3 regions of the Pseudoxanthobacter sp. M-2 genome follow, and region 3 is predicted to be linked to each of the others. Evidence: predicted binding sites of a transcription regulator. Region 3 holds the regulator's gene; each other region holds the start of a gene.
What was found. Region 3 encodes PhoB, which activates phosphate uptake and scavenging genes when phosphate is short. Its sites were predicted from a motif close to TGTCATNNANCTGTCAT; they were not measured.
Positions count from the first base shown of each region.

Region 1: the regulator PhoB is predicted to act here: its motif matches at 4,078-4,094, upstream of RUR49_RS08265 (PhoX family protein).
Region 2: the regulator PhoB is predicted to act here: its motif matches at 2,483-2,499, upstream of RUR49_RS22165 (DUF2794 domain-containing protein).

Region 1 covers NZ_JAWDIR010000011.1:687,291-693,200, reverse strand. The annotation lists gene RUR49_RS08280 (ornithine cyclodeaminase family protein) at 1-549, shown strand, start outside; partial or broken gene RUR49_RS08275 (dihydrodipicolinate synthase family protein) at 561-1,352, shown strand; gene RUR49_RS08270 (TauD/TfdA dioxygenase family protein) at 1,584-2,495, opposite strand; gene RUR49_RS08265 (PhoX family protein) at 4,177-5,910, shown strand, end outside.
Region 2 covers NZ_JAWDIR010000045.1:179,173-185,082, forward strand. The annotation lists gene infA (translation initiation factor IF-1) at 1-7, opposite strand, end outside; gene RUR49_RS22155 (hypothetical protein) at 236-631, opposite strand; gene RUR49_RS22160 (acetyl-CoA acetyltransferase) at 672-1,838, shown strand; gene RUR49_RS22165 (DUF2794 domain-containing protein) at 2,010-2,363, opposite strand; gene RUR49_RS22170 (ribose-phosphate pyrophosphokinase) at 2,594-3,526, opposite strand; gene RUR49_RS22175 (hypothetical protein) at 3,653-4,177, opposite strand; gene RUR49_RS22180 (M24 family metallopeptidase) at 4,290-5,444, opposite strand; gene RUR49_RS22185 (cupin domain-containing protein) at 5,495-5,839, opposite strand; gene RUR49_RS22190 (AMP nucleosidase) at 5,886-5,910, opposite strand, start outside.
Region 3 covers NZ_JAWDIR010000011.1:230,985-236,894, forward strand. The annotation lists gene phaZ (polyhydroxyalkanoate depolymerase) at 1-1,781, shown strand, start outside; gene RUR49_RS06130 (DUF2852 domain-containing protein) at 1,912-2,334, shown strand; gene phoB (phosphate regulon transcriptional regulator PhoB) at 2,449-3,153, opposite strand; gene phoU (phosphate signaling complex protein PhoU) at 3,192-3,908, opposite strand; gene pstB (phosphate ABC transporter ATP-binding protein PstB) at 3,949-4,773, opposite strand; partial or broken gene pstA (phosphate ABC transporter permease PstA) at 4,818-5,633, opposite strand.

The DNA.
Region 1 (5,910 bases), 460 kb from region 3:
TCGCCGACGCCGGCGAACCGGGAGGCGCTCGCCGCCCGCCTGTCGCGCGAACTCGGCGTCCCCGCCCGCGCCGCGTCTTCGCCCGAAGAGGCGGTGGCTGGTGCCGACATCGTCGCGGCGTGCGCGCGGGCGAAGGGCGAGGTGCCGATCCTGCACGGCGACTGGCTCCGGCCCGGGACCGTCGTCGTGTCGATCGGCTCCACATTGCCGGAGCAGCGCGAGATCGACGTCAGCGTGGTCGAGGCGTGCGACCTCATCGTCTGCGACATGGTCGAGGAGGTCGTCGAGGAGACCGGCGACATGATCGCCGCCGCGGTCGCGGGCCTCGACTTCCACGGCAAGCTCGGCACCCTCAACGACCTCGTGCGCGGCCGGCTCGACGAGCGCGTCGCCAAGGCGCGGCTGCCGATGTTCAAGTCCGTCGGCTCGGCGATCCAGGACATCGTCATCGCGGAACTGGCCTTCGAGAAGGCCGTCGAGCAAGGCCTCGCCTTGCCGTTTCCCGCCCCCATCCACGTCAAGCGGCCAAAGCCGCCCGCCAAGCCCTGAGGACCGAACCGATGCCGAGCTACAGGAAGTCCGAGGCGCGCGAGTGGGCGAAGGCGAATCTCGTCGGCTGCTCGAACGTCGTCATCCCCTCCTACACCGCCGACCTGAAGGCCCTGAACGAGGCGGGCATCCGCCACGACATCCGCAAGGTCATCGAGTTCGGCTTCTCAGGCACGCTGCTCGTCTCCGAGGTGGCGATCACCCTCGAGGAATACCGCCAGTTCTTCGAGTGGGCGAACGACGAGGCGGCCGGCCGCATCCACCTCATCCACCACGCCATGTTCAACACGCTGGCGGAGAACATCGAGGCGGCCAAGATCGCCGAAGAGAACGGCGCCGAGCTGGTGCTGCTCTGCTATCCTGTCAACTTCTACGCCGAGAATGACGAGGACATCTACCGCTACACCAAGGCGTTCTGCGACAACACGAACCTCGCGGTGATGCTGTTCCAGGTGCCGCACTGGGGTTTCCAGCGCGTGCACGGCTCCGACATCCGCGCCTCGCTGCTGCGCCGCCTCATCGACGACTGCCCGAACCTTTCCGCCATCAAGGCCGAAGGCGGCATGCCCTCGATCATGGGTTTCGTCGAATGCCACCGCCTGTTCGGCAAGGAGGTGGTCATCTCCAATCCGCTCGAGAAGGACATGATCCCGCTCGCGCAGCTGGTTCCGATCCAGTATTCCGGCACCAGCAACACCGAATATTTCGGCGCGACGATCCCGGCCATCCACAAGATGCTGCAGGACGGGAAATACGACGAGGCGACGGATCTCTACTGGAAGATCAATCCGGCCCGCAAGGCGAACGCAGCGGCAAGCGCCTCCAATGCGCAGACCGGGGTGATCAACCGGCTGCAGTGGAAGTACCAGGGGTGGCTCGCCGGCATGAACGGCGGGCCGCTGCGGCAACCCTCGGCCCGTCTCCTCGACGTCACCGCGGCGCAGCTCAGGAACGGCCTCGTCCGCTCCGGCCTGCCGGTCACCGAGGATCACGACCGGCAGTTCTTCATCGGCCGCCATCCCGCCCCGCCCGCTTCAGAACGGCCGGTCGCCGCGGATGGTGATGCGGTGCATGACGCGGCGCTCGGTGTAGTCCGAGACCGCGTAGTGCTGCGTCACGCGGTTGTCCCAGACGGCGAGATCGCCCTTCCGCCAGCGGAAGCGGACCTGGAACTCCGGCACGCGGGTGTGCTCGAACAGGTAGCCGAGCACCGCGTCGCTCTCCTTGCGGGAGACGCCGAGGAGGCGCTCGGTGAAGCCCTCGTTGATGAACAGCGCCTTGCGGCCGGTGACAGGATGGGTGCGCACGACGGGATGCTCTGCCGGTGGTAGCGCCTGCAACTCCTGCAGCCGCTTGCGGCCCTTCTCGTCCTTCCAGAGGTTGGAGCGGATGTCGTCGCCGAACGCCTTGATGGTGCGGTGCTCGGCCTGCATGCCCTCGAGATAGGCCTTCATCTTGTCCGACAGCGCGTCGTAGGCGGCGTAGCCGCTCGCCCAGATGGTATCGCCGCCGGCCGACGGCGCCTCGAGGCAGTAGAGCACCGAGCCCATCGTCGGCATGGCCCGGCCGGAGAAGTCGGAGTGCCAGAGCTCCTGGGTATTGTAGGGCCGCCGGCCGCCGCCGAAGGCGAGAACGTCGATCTCGGGAAAAGCCTCATCCTTGTCGAAGGAGGATTCGTTCGCCGGCTGCGGCTCGCCGAACAGGCGGGAGAAGGCTGAGAGCTCAGCGTTCGTCAGGGTCTGGTCGTGGAAGAAGACGACCTGATGGGTGTGCAGGGCGTCGAGGATGTCCTGCTTCTCGTCCGCCGACAGCGGCTTCGAGAGATCGACGCCGAAGAGATCGGCGCCGATCGCCGGCGTCGTCGGGCGCACGACGAGGCCTGAGCAGAAGTGCGGCGGCGCGTCGATCGGGGCAGTGGGGCTCGCGGCAGAGCTCGCAGCAGTCATGGGCGTTTCCTTCCCTGAGGTCCTCGGCGCCTTGGCGGCGTCGTTGTTCTGAGCGGCGCCAGGGCGGGCGCCGCGGAAGGGTGCATCATCCTCGTGCCCGCCGCCGCCGGCACCCCGACGGCGTGCAACGCTGCGGGGCTGGCGATGGAACGATGGGTTGAAGCGGGCGGGACCTTGCCGATGTGGCCCACCCTCCCCCTGTGGGAGGGTCGGGCCGCGTAAGCGGACCGGGGAGGGCCGTCGGCGGCGACAGCCGACGGCGGGCGGCGGTTCGGCAGTCGCCAACGCCGTACCGCCGCGCTCGCGCGCGGCGGCCCCCTCCGGCGGGCTTCGCCCGCCACCTCCCCCACGAGGGGGGAGGGGGCGCGCGCTTCGGGCGCATGCGTGGAAAACCGCGTCGCATTTGCTGCCGCTGTCCACCAAGCTCTTCCACCCCGGCAAAACACCGCCACCCCCGCACGGTCTCCCGCCGGGGTTTTGGCCGTGGTCTCCCCCTCCGGTGGAGGGGACGGGGCGCCGAAAGGCGCAATCCGTAGTGGTGGCGGCGGATCGCTCCGCCGCAGGGTGCCTTGCGGCACCCGCGCCTCTCGGCGCCCCGTATCTGCGGTGTTGCCTGGGTCCCGGTGCTCCCCCTGGCGGTCTGCGGGCCGGCGCGCTTTCCTCGCCTAAGTCGCCGCAGGCGCTACTCCCTGGCGCCCCGTTGCCGGTGACGCTGCCTCCGCCCTCGCGGAGGCCCGGGACGCCGCTCGTGGTGGCGGCGGGAGGCTTTACCCACGATCCCCCCGGGGAAGGAGTTTGCGCGTCTTCTCCAGCCGCGGGTCACCGCCGTCCACCCCGCGGGCACCGGTACGCCCCCGGCTGCGCCCCTGCGAGTGGACGAGGGAGAGTGTGGATGGGGATGGTGTCCGTTTCAAGGGTTTTATTCCTATTGCGGGGGCTGGGGGCGGGTCTTTCGGCAGTCGGCAGTGGGCAGTGGGAAGTGGGAAGTGGGAAGTGAAAATTGGGCAGCGGCGTTTGCGGCGGTCCCACCCTCCCCCTGTGGGAGGGTCGGACCGCGGAGCGGTCCGGGGAGGGCCGCCGGCGGCGTCAGCCGACGGCGGGCGGCGGTTCGGCAGTCTCCGGCGCCGTACCGCCGCGCGTTGCGCGGCGGCCCCCTCCGGCGGGCTTTGCCCGCCACCCCGGATCAAGTCCGGGGCAGGCTCTCCCCCACGAGGCGGGAGGGAAACGCACGCCTCCCCTCGGCCGTCATCCCGGACCAGCGAGGCGGAGCCGAGCGCCTGATCCGGGAGCCAGGAGACGACACGTCGCGCGGGACGCGCGACGCCAAAGCCGCGCCTGCGGCGCGGAGTCTGACGCTGGGCCCCGGATCGGCGCTCGCCTTCGGCTCGCTTGTCCGGGGTGACGATTGAGGGCGGCGGCAGAGGCTGACGGCGTCCGTCCCTTCGCGGGCGCGTGACACAACAACAACGGATTTAACACCTCAATATCCGCCACAACATCCAGACGATAATCACTGAATTCCCGCCTGTGACCCGCCTAAACAAAAATTGTTCAGTAGAAATGCCCCTTCATAATTCCGTCATGTCATCCAACCGTCAGACTGGAACCATATCAGTTCGAGCCTAGCAGCGGCGAATGCTGAGCCGCGCAAGCTTCTTCTGATTGTGGTGGAGTCCGAACGATGACCGAGAACCCGAACGCGTGGTCGGCTGAGGCCCTCGAGGCGAATGACGACGTGGCGTCGAACGCCTCGTCCAACCCGACGATGGGCGACATCATCGCGGTCCGCATGTCGCGTCGCGACATCCTGCGCGGCTCGCTCGCGGTCTCGGCGATCGCCGCCACCGTCTCGCCGCTGGCGCTCGCCGCTGGCCGCGCCGAGGCGGCCGAGATGCCGGCCGGCTCCACCTTCAACTTCGCCGAGATCGAGGCCGGCGTCGACGAGACCCATCACATCGCCAAGGGCCACTCGGCCGACATCCTGATCCGCTGGGGCGACCCGGTGCTGCCGGGGGCGCCGAAGTTCGACCCGCAGGCGCAGTCGGCCGCCAAGCAGGCGCAGCAGTTCGGCTACAACTGCGACTTCGTCGGCTACGTGCCGATCGACGGCGCCGACGACCGTGGCCTGCTCTGCATCAACCACGAATACACCGAGCCGGACATCATGTTCCCCGGCTATGTCGACCTCGCGTCCCAGACGAAGGAACAGGCCGACATCGAGATCGCCGCACACGGTGGCTCGATCGTCGAGATCAAGCGGGCGAGCAGCGGCAAGTGGCGGGTAATCCGCGCCTCCGCCTTCAACCGCCGCATCACCGCCGCCACCCCGATGACCTTCACCGGCCCGGCGGCCGGCAGCGACCGGCTGAAGACCTCGGCCGACACGACCGGCCTCAACGTCCTCGGCATGCTCAACAACTGCGCCGGCGCGATGACGCCCTGGGGCACCTGGCTGACCTGCGAGGAGAACTTCAACGGCTACTTCGGCGGCACGCTGCCGGTCGATCATCCCGAGGCGGCGAACCACCGCCGCTACGGGGTCTCCGGCACGACCTTCTACGCCTGGAGCCGCTTCTACCAGCGCTTCGACCTCGGCCAGGAGCCGAACGAGCCGAACCGCTTCGGCTGGGTGGTCGAGATCGACCCGTTCGATCCGAATTCGGTGCCGAAGAAGCGCACGGCGCTCGGCCGCTTCAAGCACGAGGGCGCCGCCAACATCATCAACAAGGACGGCCGCTTCGTCGTCTACCAGGGTGACGATCAGGCGTTCGACTACGTCTACCGCTTCGTCACCGAGGCGAAGGTCGACCGCACGAATACCGCCAACAACCTCGACATTCTCGACGAGGGCACGCTGTTCGTCGCGAAGTTCCGCGAGGACGGCACCGGCCGCTGGCTGCCGCTCATCTTCGGCAAGGGACCGCTGACGCCGGAGAACGGCTTCAATTCCCAGGCCGACGTGCTGATCGAGACGCGCCGCGCCGCCGACCTGCTCGGCGCCACCAAGATGGACCGGCCGGAGGACATGGAAGCCAATCCGGTGACCAACAAGGTCTACCTGATGCTGACCAACAACAACTCCCGCACGGCCGAGCAGACCGACGCGGCCAACCCGCGCGCCCGCAACGCCTTCGGCCACGTCATCGAGATCACCCCGGCCGACGGCGACAACCACGCCCGTCCCGAGTTCACCTGGGACATCCTGCTGCGCTGCGGCGATCCGGCGATCGCCGAGGTCGGCGCCACCTTCAACGCCGCCACCAGCGAGAACGGCTGGTTCGGCATGCCCGACAACTGCGCGGTCGACCACATGGGCCGGCTGTGGATCACCACCGACGGCAACAGCCTGTCGGCGACCGGCCGCGCCGATGGCGTCTGGGCGATCGAGACGGAGGGTGAGCTCCGCGGCACCTCG
Region 2 (5,910 bases), on a different contig from region 3:
TCGCCATGCGCACCCTTGCACTGCTGTCCGCTACCGCGCCGGCAGGCGCGCCCCGCAGGGTCGTTCGGACGATATGTCGTTAGACGACAGAACGGGCTAAGCGCGGCGCCGCGGGGCGGCGCCGCGCCGAGCGCCGCGGATTGCGATCTCCGCTACCACGTTCCGCGCCCGGCGGAAAGCTTTCAGGCGCACGGATGCGGCAGCGAGCGCGATAGCATGCCCGATCGACGCTTCCTCAGCCGTCGTTCTCCGCATTGAGCTCTTCGGGCCGGAGGCTGCCGGCCTGCGGCCGCAACCTCACCCCAGGGGCACCGCCGCCGAGCAGCTCGACGCCGGCCTCCTCCAGCACCCGGGCGACGGCCGCGAGGTCGAGGTCCACCGGCGACGGGCCGTCGTGCGCCTCGAAGCGGGCGATGTCCTCTTCCGGGACGCCGGCCGCCGCCGCGAGATCCGCGATCTCCCAGCGCAACATTGCGCGCGCCGCCCGCACCTGCACACCCGTCAGCACATCATCCTCCCAGCCGCCGGCCTGCCGGCAAAGCCCCCGGTGTTCCGCTCCGATCGTGTCACCGGCGGGGTGCCACGGCAACCTTCGGGCATCCCGCTGGTCTTTCAACGCCCCGGTCGCCATGCCATATCAGCCAGCACGGGGCACGAGACGGAGAGTGGCGATGACGGCTGCGATCGTGGGCTGGGCGCACAGCCCGTTCGGACGGCAAGACGGCGAGACCGTCGAAAGCCTCATCGTCGGCGTCGCCCGCGGCGCGCTGGCCCACGCCGGCATCGCCGCCGCCGACGTCGACGAGATCTTCCTCGGCCACTTCAACGCCGGCTTCTCCGCCCAGGACTTCACCGCCTCGCTGGTGCTGCAGGCCGACCCCGGCTTGCGCTTCAAGCGGGCGACGCGCGTCGAGAACGCCTGCGCCACCGGCTCCGCCGCCGTCCACCAGGGGGTGCGGGCGATCGCCGCCGGCGCGGCCCGCGTCGTGCTCGTCGTCGGCGTCGAGAAGATGACCGACACCCCCGGCCCGCAGATCGGCCAGAACCTCCTGCGCGCGTCCTACCTTGCCGAGGAGGGCGACATCCCGGCCGGGTTCGCCGGCGTCTTCGGCCGCATCACAGAGGCCTACTTCCAGCGCTACGGCGACCAGTCCGACGCGCTCGCCGCGATCGCCGCCAAGAACCACCGGCACGGCGTCGCCGACCCGTTCGCGCAGATGCGCAAGGACCTCGGCTACGAGTTCTGCCGCACCGAGAGCGAGAAGAACCCGCGCGTCGCCGGGCCGCTGAAGCGCACCGACTGCTCGCTCGTCTCAGACGGCGCCGCCGCGATCGTGCTCACCGACATGCCGACGGCGCTCGGCATGGAGCGGGCGGTGGCGATCCGCGCCGCCTCCCACGTGCAGGACTTCCTGCCGATGTCGCGCCGCGACATCGTCCGCTTCGAGGGCTGCGGCGAGGCGTGGTCGCGGGCGCTCACCGAGGCGCGGCTGACCCTCGACGACCTCGACCTCGTCGAGACGCACGACTGCTTCACCATCGCCGAGTTGATCGAATACGAGGCGATGGGCCTCGCCGCCCCCGGCCGCGGCGCCGACGTCATCCGCGACGGCCACAGCGCCATCGGCGGCCGTCTGCCGGTCAACCCCTCGGGCGGCCTGAAGTCGAAGGGCCACCCGATCGGCGCCACCGGCGTGTCGATGCACGCGCTCTGCGCCATGCAGCTCACCGGCCAGGCCGGCGACATGCAGGTGAAGGACGCCGAGCTCGCCGGCCTGTTCAACATGGGAGGCGCCGCGGTGGCGAACTACGTGTCGATCCTGCAGGCGGTGCGATAGGCGCTCGCCTTCCCGACGCCGTCATGCCCCGCTTCACGGGCCATACAAGCCACGGAAACGGCTAGCGTTTTTCTGGCATGGATCGCCCGGTCGAGCCGGGCGATGACGGATTGGATTTGTCCGTCGGGTCCGAACCCATCCCGCCGCAAGATGCGCCGCACCAGCCGACCCTCAGGCGTCGACCAGCCTCAGCGAGCGCTTCTTGTCGAGCACGGCCAGCACCCGCTCGAGATCGGGCCCGCGCTTCAGGATCATGCCGCCGGCGGCGACGACCGAGTAGGCGCCCTGCCGCCGGGCGAGCCGCATGTCCTTGACGATGCGGAACAGCGGCATCTCGCTGGCGCGCCGGAAGATCGAGAACACCGCCTCGTCGCGCTGGAAGTCGATGGCGTAGTCGCGCCATTCGCCCTCCGCGACCTTGCGGCCGTAGACCTTGAGGATGCTGGAAAGCTCCCGGCGATCGAAGCTCGTCACCGGGGTGGCCTGCGGCTGGCACGCCGCTTGGCTACCCGTGTGCGGCCCCACGGCCGTCGTTGCCTGCGCCGTCCTGGGTGCCGGTCCGCGTGGCGCGGCGATCGACACGACCGCCGCGCTTGCGCGGCTTTCCGGACTGGCTTCCGCGTCGTCCAAAACGCGCCTCCCGTCGTCATCCCGCCGTCATAGTCGGGGCGGGAGCGGCGGCTGGCAAGCCCGTTTGTGGCGGGCGCGTTTGCGGGAGGGGCCGTTCGCGACGGCCCGGTCTTCGAAGCGCCGGCTCAGTCGAACAGGCTCGACACCGACTTCTCAAGCGCCGTCCGGCTGATCGCCTCGCCGATCAGCGGCGCGATCGACAGGACCCGGATGTTGCGCCCCTTGCGCACCGATTCGGTCGGCTGGATCGAATCGGTGATGACGAGCTCCTTCAGCATCGAGCCCTCGACGCGGGCGACCGCCCCACCCGACAGGACGCCGTGGGTGATGTAGGCGGTGACGCTCTTCGCGCCCTGGGCGAGCAGCGCCTCGGCGGCGTTGCAGAGCGTGCCGCCCGAATCGATGATGTCGTCGAAGAGGATGCAGTTGCGGTCCTCGACGTCGCCGATGATGTTCATCACCTCGCTCTCGCCGGGCCGCTCGCGCCGCTTGTCGACGATGGCGAGCGGCGCGTCGATGCGCTTCGCCAGCGCCCGCGCCCGCACCACGCCGCCGACGTCCGGGGAGACGACGACCAGGTCGTTCGCCGCGTAGCGCTCCTTGATGTCGCGCATCATCACCGGCACGGCGTAGAGATTGTCCGTCGGGATGTCGAAGAAGCCCTGGATCTGGCCGGCGTGCAGGTCGAGCGTCAGCACCCGGTCGGCGCCGGCGCGGGTGATCAGGTTCGCCACGAGCTTCGCCGAGATCGGCGTGCGCGGGCCGGGCTTCCGGTCCTGGCGGGCGTAGCCGAAATAGGGCACCACCGCCGTCACCCGGCGCGCCGAGGCGCGGCGGAGCGCGTCGGTGATGATCAGCAGTTCCATCAGGTGGTCGTTCGCCGGGAAGCTCGTCGACTGCAGGATGAAGACGTCCTCGCCGCGGACGTTCTCCTGGATCTCGACGAAGATCTCCTGGTCGGCGAAGCGCCGCACCATGCACTTCGACAGCGGGATGTCGAGATAGCCGGCGACCGCCTCGGCGAGCACGCGGTTGGAATTCCCTGACACGAGCTTCATGCCGGCGATCGTCCTCCAGGGAAGGGTCGTGCAGAGCCGGCATAGGCGCCGGCGGGAAGGTCGCGGTCTCTCTAGCAACCCTCCCCCGCGCCGACAACCGCGCGGACGCCGCAATCCTTCGCCGGCTCAGACGCTGCCGGAGGCGAGCCAGGCCTTCAGGGCGGCCACCGTGCGCTCCGCCACCACTTCCAGCGTCTCGTCGGTGATGCCCGACCACGGGTCGCCCGACGTGCCGCCCGAGGGCTCTTGGCCTGCGATCCGGTGCAGCCGCCGGCCGGAGGCATCGTAGACGTCGTAGATGTAGGAGAGCGTCGTCGCGGTCGGATTGCCGACCACGGTCAGGTAGCCCTTGACGCGGAACGTCGCAGGGGCGCCGACGCGGCGCACGAGGTTGAGGCCCTCGCGGCCGGCGGCGTCGGCGATGCGGCGCGTCAGCTCGTCCGCGGCATTGCCCGGCACGCCGGTGAACGGCTCGAAGGCGAAGCTCGCGGTGCCCACGGCCGACGGCCCGATCGGCGCGGTGGTGCCGGCCACCGTGGGTGTCGGGGCGAGGTCGCTCACCGCATCGCCACCACTGCAGCCGGCGGCGACGAACGCCGCCGCCACCAGGGGCGCCACGATCCGCACCATCCGACCCGTCCATCCCGTCATGCCGCGATCCACCATCCGCGCGCCTGCCTCCCAGTCCGCTCGCAAGGCGCCGACCCTACCGGCATGCGCCGCAAAGATAAAGGAAGCGCGGGCCCGCTTCGCTACCGGCCCCTCACGCCGCGATCGGCAGGTCGAGGGGCAGCGTCGACAGTGGCTCCGGGTCGGCGTCGGTGGTGAGATAGGTGCGGCCGAGCGTCATCGCCGCGCCGGCCTCGCTGTCGAACAGGATCATGTGGGCGAACAGCACCATGTTCGGCACGATCGCCGTCTTGTTGCCACGGTAGAACATCGGCGTGTCCATCCACGACGGCGCGAAGCGGGCGCCGAGCGAGTAGCCGCAGGCGTTCAGCCGGTGCGCCTGCAGCTCGCGGCCGTCCATCACGGTGGCGTGGGCGTCGAAGACGTCGCCGAACGTATTGCCGGGCCGCATCGCCGCCTCCACCGCCCCGAGCGCCTCGCGTTCGGCGGAGTAGAGCGCGAGGTGGCGCGAGGTGGGCGTGCCGACGATCACCGTGCGCATGAGGGCCGCGTGGTAGTGGCGGAAGGTGCCGGCGAACTCGAGCGTCAGTTGGTCCTGCGGATCGAGGGCGCGCCGGCCCGCCTTGTGGCGGCAGAGCAGAGCATCGGGGCCGGAGCCGATGATGAACTCGTTGCCCGGATACTCCCCGCCCGCCTCGAACACCGCGCCCTGCAGGACGGCGAGGATGCGGCCCTCGTCGGCGCCGGCGTGGATCTCGGGCAGTGCCTTTTCCCAGGCGAGGTCGGCGATGCGGGCCGCCTCGCGGACGATGGCGATCTCGGCCGGGCTCTTCACCATGCGCAGCGACGGCACCAGGTCGGAGGCGTCGACGAGGGTGGCGAACGACTTCAGCCCGTCGTCGATCTTGCGGCCGTGGGCGGCCGTCAGGCCGTGGGTGTCGTATTCGATGCCGATGCGGGTGCCGAGGAGCTCGAGCTCGAACAGCGTCTCCTTCAGCTGGCCGCTCGGATCGGCCTCGCCACGGTCGACCCAGACGCGGATGTCCTCGACGATCGAGGTGTGCTGCGCCTGGCGGAGATCCGGGGCGCGCGTCACCAGGGTGAAGCGGCCGGTCTTCGTCAGCACCATCGCCTGGAAGAAGCAGAACCCGAACGTGTCGTAGCCGGTGAGCCAGTACATGCTCTCCTGGGCGAACATCAGGAGCGCATCGAGCTTGCGCGCCTCCATCGCCTCCAGCGTGGCGGCGAGGCGGTCGTCGTACTCGCGTCGGTCGAAGTGCAGCGCCATGCGCGTCCGTCCTGGTGACTGGAATGAAGGGGTCGGCTGGGGGCCGGGGGTCAGACCGCCGGCCGGCAGCCGCCGACCGGGCCGAAGAAGAACACCCAGGTGCCGAAATCGTCCCCGAAATCTTCGAAGCGATGCTCCTCGAAGGCGGCGACGAACAGGAAGTCGCCGGGCGCGAACGGCACCCGCTCGCCGTTCCTGAGAAACGTGCCGGAGCCGGTGGCGACGATGTAGACCTCGTCGCGGTCGTGCGGCTCCTGGAGGTCCGCACCGCGCGGCGCATAGAACTCGACGCTGAGGTCACCGCGGGCGAACAGCTCGTCAAAGGGCAGCGGCAGCGCCGCGATGCGGGCCGCGGCGTCGTGGGCAGCGATGCGGGTGGTGTCGTCGGCCGTCATGGCGCGACTATGAGATCGCCCGCCGCCGCTGTCCATCGTGGCCTGGTCACTGGAAGGCGACCTCGGAGAAC
Region 3 (5,910 bases):
TCAGCCACACCGTCTTCGGGCGCAGCGTGACCGCGGCGTGCGAGGTGTTCGAGCGGGCGACGCGACGCTACGCCAAGCCGGAGTTCGGCCTCGACAGCACCCAGGTTGGCGGCGTCCGCGTGCCCGTGCACGAGGAGATCGTCTGGTCGCGGCCGTTCTGCAATCTCGTCCACTTCGAGCGGGTGCTGCCCGATCCGTCGCGGCGCCACCCGAAGCTCCTGATCGTCGCGCCGATGTCGGGCCACTACGCCACGCTTCTGCGCGGCACGGTGGAGGCGATGCTGCCGCGCCACGAGGTCTACATCACCGACTGGGTGGACGCCCGCCAGGTGCCGCTCGCGGCCGGTCGCTTCGACCTCGACGACTACATCGACTACGTCATCGCGATGATCCACCACCTCGGGCCGGACGTGCACGTGATGGCGGTGTGCCAGCCGGCGGTGCCGGTGTTCGCCGCGGTGGCGCTGATGGAGGAGGCGAACGATCCGCTCGCGCCGTCCTCGATGGTGCTGATGGGCGGGCCGATCGACACGCGCGCCAACCCCACCGCCGTCAACACGATGGCGCAGGAGCGCGGGCTCGAGTGGTTCGAGCGGCACGCCGTGATGATGGTGCCGTGGCCGCTGCCGGGCTTCCTGCGCCGGGTCTACCCGGGCTTCCTGCAACTCGGCGGGTTCATGGGGATGAACCTCGATCGCCACCTCCTCGCGCACCGCGAGTTCTACGACCATCTGGTGCAGGGCGACGGCGATTCGGCCGGCAAGCACCGTGATTTCTACGACGAGTATCTCGCGGTGATGGACCTCACCGCCGAGTTCTACCTCGACACGGTCGACAAGGTGTTCGTCCGCCAGGCGCTGCCGAAGGGCGAGTTCATGCATCGGGGCCGGCGCGTCGATCCGTCGGCGATCCGCCGGACGGCGCTCTTGACCATCGAGGGCGAGCGCGACGACATCTCCGGCGTCGGCCAGACCGAGGCTGCGCACCGGCTGGCGGTGAACCTGCCCGACGACAAGCGCTACCACTATCTGCAGATGGGCGTCGGCCACTACGGCGTCTTCAACGGCTCGCGCTTCCGTTCCGAGATCGCACCGCGGATCTCCGACTTCGTCTGGACGCATGATCGGCGGCCGCGGCGGGCGTCGCCGGCCAAGGTTGTCCAGGCAGCGCCGGCGAGTGCCGAGGCGCCGAAGCCGCCGTCGAGCAAGGCTCCGTCGACCGGGACCGCGCCGGCGAGAGCGTCCGTCGCCGAGGCGAACGGCGCGAAGGCCCATGGTGCGGCGGCCAACGGTGCGAAGCCCAACGGTGCAATGCCCAACGGTGCGACGGCCAACGGTGCAAAGGTCGCGACGACCCGGGGCGCGGAGCGCAAGCCATCGCCGGTGAAGGCCTCACCGAAGGCGGAGACGGCCAAGGCCGCGCCCGCCAAGCCAGCCGCCGAGCCCGCTGCCAGGGCCGCCGCCAAGCCTGCCGCTGCCAAAGCGGCCGCCGCCAAGCCTGCCAAGGCCGCGGCAGCGAAGCCTCGTGCGGTGAAGGCGGCGACGCTGTCGGAGATCGTGCTGAAGAAGCCGGCCGGAAACCCGGACGACCTCACCCGCATTCGCGGCATCGGCGCCAAGCTCGCCGAGACGCTGCACGGGCTCGGCATCTTCCACTTCTCGCAGCTGTCGGCGCTGAGCGCCAAGGCGGCCGAGGAACTCGATGCCAAGCTGTCGTTCCCCGGCCGCATCCGGCGCGACGACTGGATCGGCCAGGCGAAGGCGCTCGCCGGCGGCGCCTGAGGCCGCGCCGTCCCTGCGAGGCGGACACGCGGCTACCCCGCGCGTCCGATTTCGATGGTCGCTCCTCTTGTAGAGGAGCCGTGGCCTTCCCAAATCCTTGCCTGTATTCGTGAGGAGGACCACAGAGACCATGACCAACACTCTTGCACTCCGGCCGGGTTGGACGCCGCTCACCATCGGCTTGATGGTGCTCGGGTTCATCGTGTTCTGGCCGCTCGGATTCGCCATGCTGGCCTACATCTTGTGGGGCGATCGCCTGCACAGGATGGCGAGCGATGCCGGCGAGAGCTTCCGGGCGAATGGTTGGGGCTGCGCGGGCTCCCGCTCGATGCGCACCGCCGCAACCAGCTTCTCGGCCACCGGTAACGTCGCCTTCGACGAGTATCGCAAGCGCGAGATCGAGCGGATCGAGGCCGAGCGCCGCAAGCTCGACGAGATGCGCGCGGAGTTCGACAGCTACCTCGCGGAGCTGCGCCGGGCGAAGGACAAGGAAGAGTTCGACCGCTTCATGTCCGATCGCGATCGGCGTGAGCGCGAGGGCGGCGCGGCCTGATCAGGCGCACACCCAGGTCGAACGACACCGGACGAAAACGACGCGGGGCGCCCCATGGGGCGCCCCGTTTGCATTTCGCCGCGGCTTAAGGCGGGGGAGGCGGGCGGACGGCCCTCAGCGGACGGCGGCGGCGGCGAACTGGTCGTCGAAGGCGTAGCCGGAGCCGCGGACGGTGCGGATCGGGTCCTTCGACTTGCCGCGGTTGACCGCCTTGCGCAGCCGGCCGATGTGGACGTCGACGGTGCGCTCGTCGACATAGACGTCGTGGCCCCAGACGCCGTCGAGGAGCTGCTCGCGCGAGAACACGCGGCCGGGCGACTGCATCAGGAACTCGAGCAGGCGGAACTCGGTCGGGCCGAGGTGGATCTCGCGGCCAGCGCGGCGGACGCGGTGGGTCTCGCGGTCGACCTCGATGTCGCCGCCCTTCAGCACCGTGCTGACCACCTCGGGCTTCGCCCGCCGCAGCATGGCGCGGACGCGGGCCATCAGTTCGGCGACGGAGAACGGCTTCACCACGTAGTCGTCGGCACCGGTGGCGAGGCCGCGGATGCGCTCGGCCTCCTCGCCGCGCGCCGTCAGCATGATGATCGGCAGCCGCGCCGTCTCCTCGCGGGCGCGCAGGCGCCGGCAGAGCTCGATGCCGGACAGGCCGGGCAGCATCCAGTCGAGCAGCAGGAGGTCGGGCTGCACCTCCATCAGGCGCACCTCGGCCTCGTCGCCGCGGTCGCAGGTCTCGACCGCGAAGCCCTCGGATTCGAGGTTGTAGCGGAGCAGCAGCGTCAGCGGCTCCTCATCCTCGACGATCATCACCTTCGGCATCGCCGCCATGCTGCGTCGGTCCAATCGGGGGTGGGCGGTCATCGCGTACCGAAGTCGGCGGGCGTCAGGCTCGATTCGTCGAGCTTCGGACGATCGTCGGCGAGCTGCTGCCCGGTCACCTGGTAGTAGACGTTCTCGGCGATGTTGGTGGCGTGGTCACCGATGCGCTCGATGTTCTTCGCGCAGAAGAGCAGGTGCGTGCAGAAGGTGATGTTGCGCGGATCCTCCATCATGTAGGTGAGGAGCTCGCGGAACAGCGAGGTGTACATCTGGTCGATCTCGTTGTCGCGGTCGCGGATGGCGAGCGCGGAGGCGGCGTCCTTGCCGGTGTAGGCGTCGATGACGGCCTTCACCTGCTCGAGCGCGATCTCGGAGATGTGCTCGACGCCGAGGGCGAGCCGCTTCGGGTGGAAGTGGCCGTCGATGGCGGCGACGCGCTTGGCGATGTTCTTGGCGAGGTCGCCGATGCGCTCCATGTCGATGGAGACGCGCAGCGCGGTGACGACGTCGCGCAGGTCGCGGGCCATCGGCTGGCGGCGCGCGATCAGGCTGATGGTCTCCTCCTCGACCCGCCGCTGCAGGGCGTCGAGGCGCAGGTCGGTGGCGATCACCGACTGGGCGAGGTGGGTATCGACCCGCACCAGCGCGGTCACGGCATCGACGAGCATGCGCTCGGCGAGCCCGCCCATCTCGGCGATGGTGCCGGCGATGCCGGTGAGCTCGTCGTCATAGGCTGCAACGATGTGCTCGGACATATCTGTTTACTCCCCGCGCCCGGACCCGTGCGCCGCCGGCTCAGCCGAAGCGGCCCGTGATGTAGTCCTGGGTGCGCCGTTCCTTCGGATTGGTGAAGATCATGTCGGTCGGCCCCTCCTCGACGAGATCGCCGAGGTGGAAGAAGGCCGTCTTCTGCGAGACGCGTGCCGCCTGCTGCATCGAGTGGGTGACGATGACGATGGTGAAGTTCTCACGCAGTTCGTCGATCAGTTCCTCGATGCGGGCGGTGGCGATCGGGTCGAGGGCCGAGCAGGGCTCGTCCATCAGGATCACCTCGGGGCCCACCGCGATGGCGCGGGCGATGCAGAGGCGCTGCTGCTGGCCGCCCGACAGGCCGGTGCCGGACTCGTTCAGCCGGTCCTTCACCTCCTCGAACAGGCCCGCCTTGCGCAGGCTCGAGGCGACGATGTCGTCGAGCTCGGACTTCGAGGCGGCGATGCCGTGGATGCGCGGGCCGTAGGCGACGTTCTCGTAGATCGACTTCGGGAACGGGTTCGGCTTCTGGAACACCATGCCGACGCGGGCGCGCAACTGCACGACGTCGAGGCTCGGATCGTAGATATCGAGGCCGTCGATGGCGATCTTGCCGGTCACCCGGGCCGAGGCGATGGTGTCGTTCATGCGGTTGAAGCAGCGCAGGAACGTCGACTTGCCGCAGCCGGACGGGCCGATGAACGCCGTCACCGAGCGCTCCGGAATGTCGATCGTCACATGCTTCAGGGCCTGCTTCTGGCCGTAGTAGACGTTGACGTCCTGGGTGACGACCTTGGCGGGCTTGAAGCCTTCGGACGGCACAGACCGGATGGTGCTGCTCGTCCGGGCGTCGGCAACCATGGCTTCCATGGGAGGAGAGCTCCTGAGACTGCGGGCGCGCGCGCCCTGAAGGGTTACCAGCGGCGCTCGAAGCGCTTGCGCAGGATGATGGCGATGCCGTTCATCAGGAAGAGGAACAGCAGGAGGACGATGATGGCGGCGGAGGTCTTCGCCTGGAAGCCGATCTCCGGCAGGTCGGACCACAGGAAGATCTGCACCGGCAGCACGGTGGCGGCTTGGGTGACCCCCTCCGGCACGTCGACGATGAAGGCGATCATGCCGATGAGCAGCAGCGGCGCGGTCTCACCGAGAGCATGCGCCATGCCGATGATCGTGCCGGTGAGCACGCCGGGCATGGCGAGCGGCAGCACGTGGTGGAAGACCGCCTGCTGGTGCGAGGCGCCGACGCCGAGCGCCGCCTCGCGGATCGACGGCGGCACCGCCTTCAACGCCGCGCGGCTGGCGATGATGATCGTCGGCAGCACCAGGAGGGCGAGCACGAGGCCGCCGACCAGGGGCGAGGAGCGTGGCAGGCCGAAGAAGTTGAGGAAGACGGCGAGGCCGAGCAGACCGAAGACGATCGACGGCACGGCGGCGAGGTTGTTGATGTTGACCTCGATGAGTTCGGTCCAGCGGTTCTTCGGGGCGAACTCCTCGAGATAGATCGCCGAGGCGACGCCGATCGGCAGGCAGATGATCAGCGTCACCAGCATCGTGTAGGCGGAGCCGACCAGGGCGCCGAGGATGCCGGCGAGCTCCGCCTCGCGGCTGTCGCCGGTGGAGAAGAACAGGAAGTTGAAGCGCTCGGAGACGAGGCCGTTCTCCTCGAGGCGCTGCAGCCAGGCGATCTCCTGGTCGGAAAGCTTGCGGTTCGCTTCCGGGGTGTCGAGCACCAGCGTCCGCCACGTGCCGGGCTGGGCGCCGTCGGTGGAGGTGAGCGGGATCAGCACCTCGCCGGTGATGCGGTCGTTGCCGATCTCGGTCGCCTTGATGACACCGCCGTTGATCTCGACGAGCACGCTCGGCGCCGTCGCGTCCAGCGTCTCGGCGCTGCCGGCGGTGTCGAAGCGGCCTTCCAGGTCGGCAATGCGGGCCGACAGGCCGTCGATCGAGTTGCGCAGGCTGGCCTCGTCGGATTCGAACTTGGTGACGGCGCCCTCGAGGGCG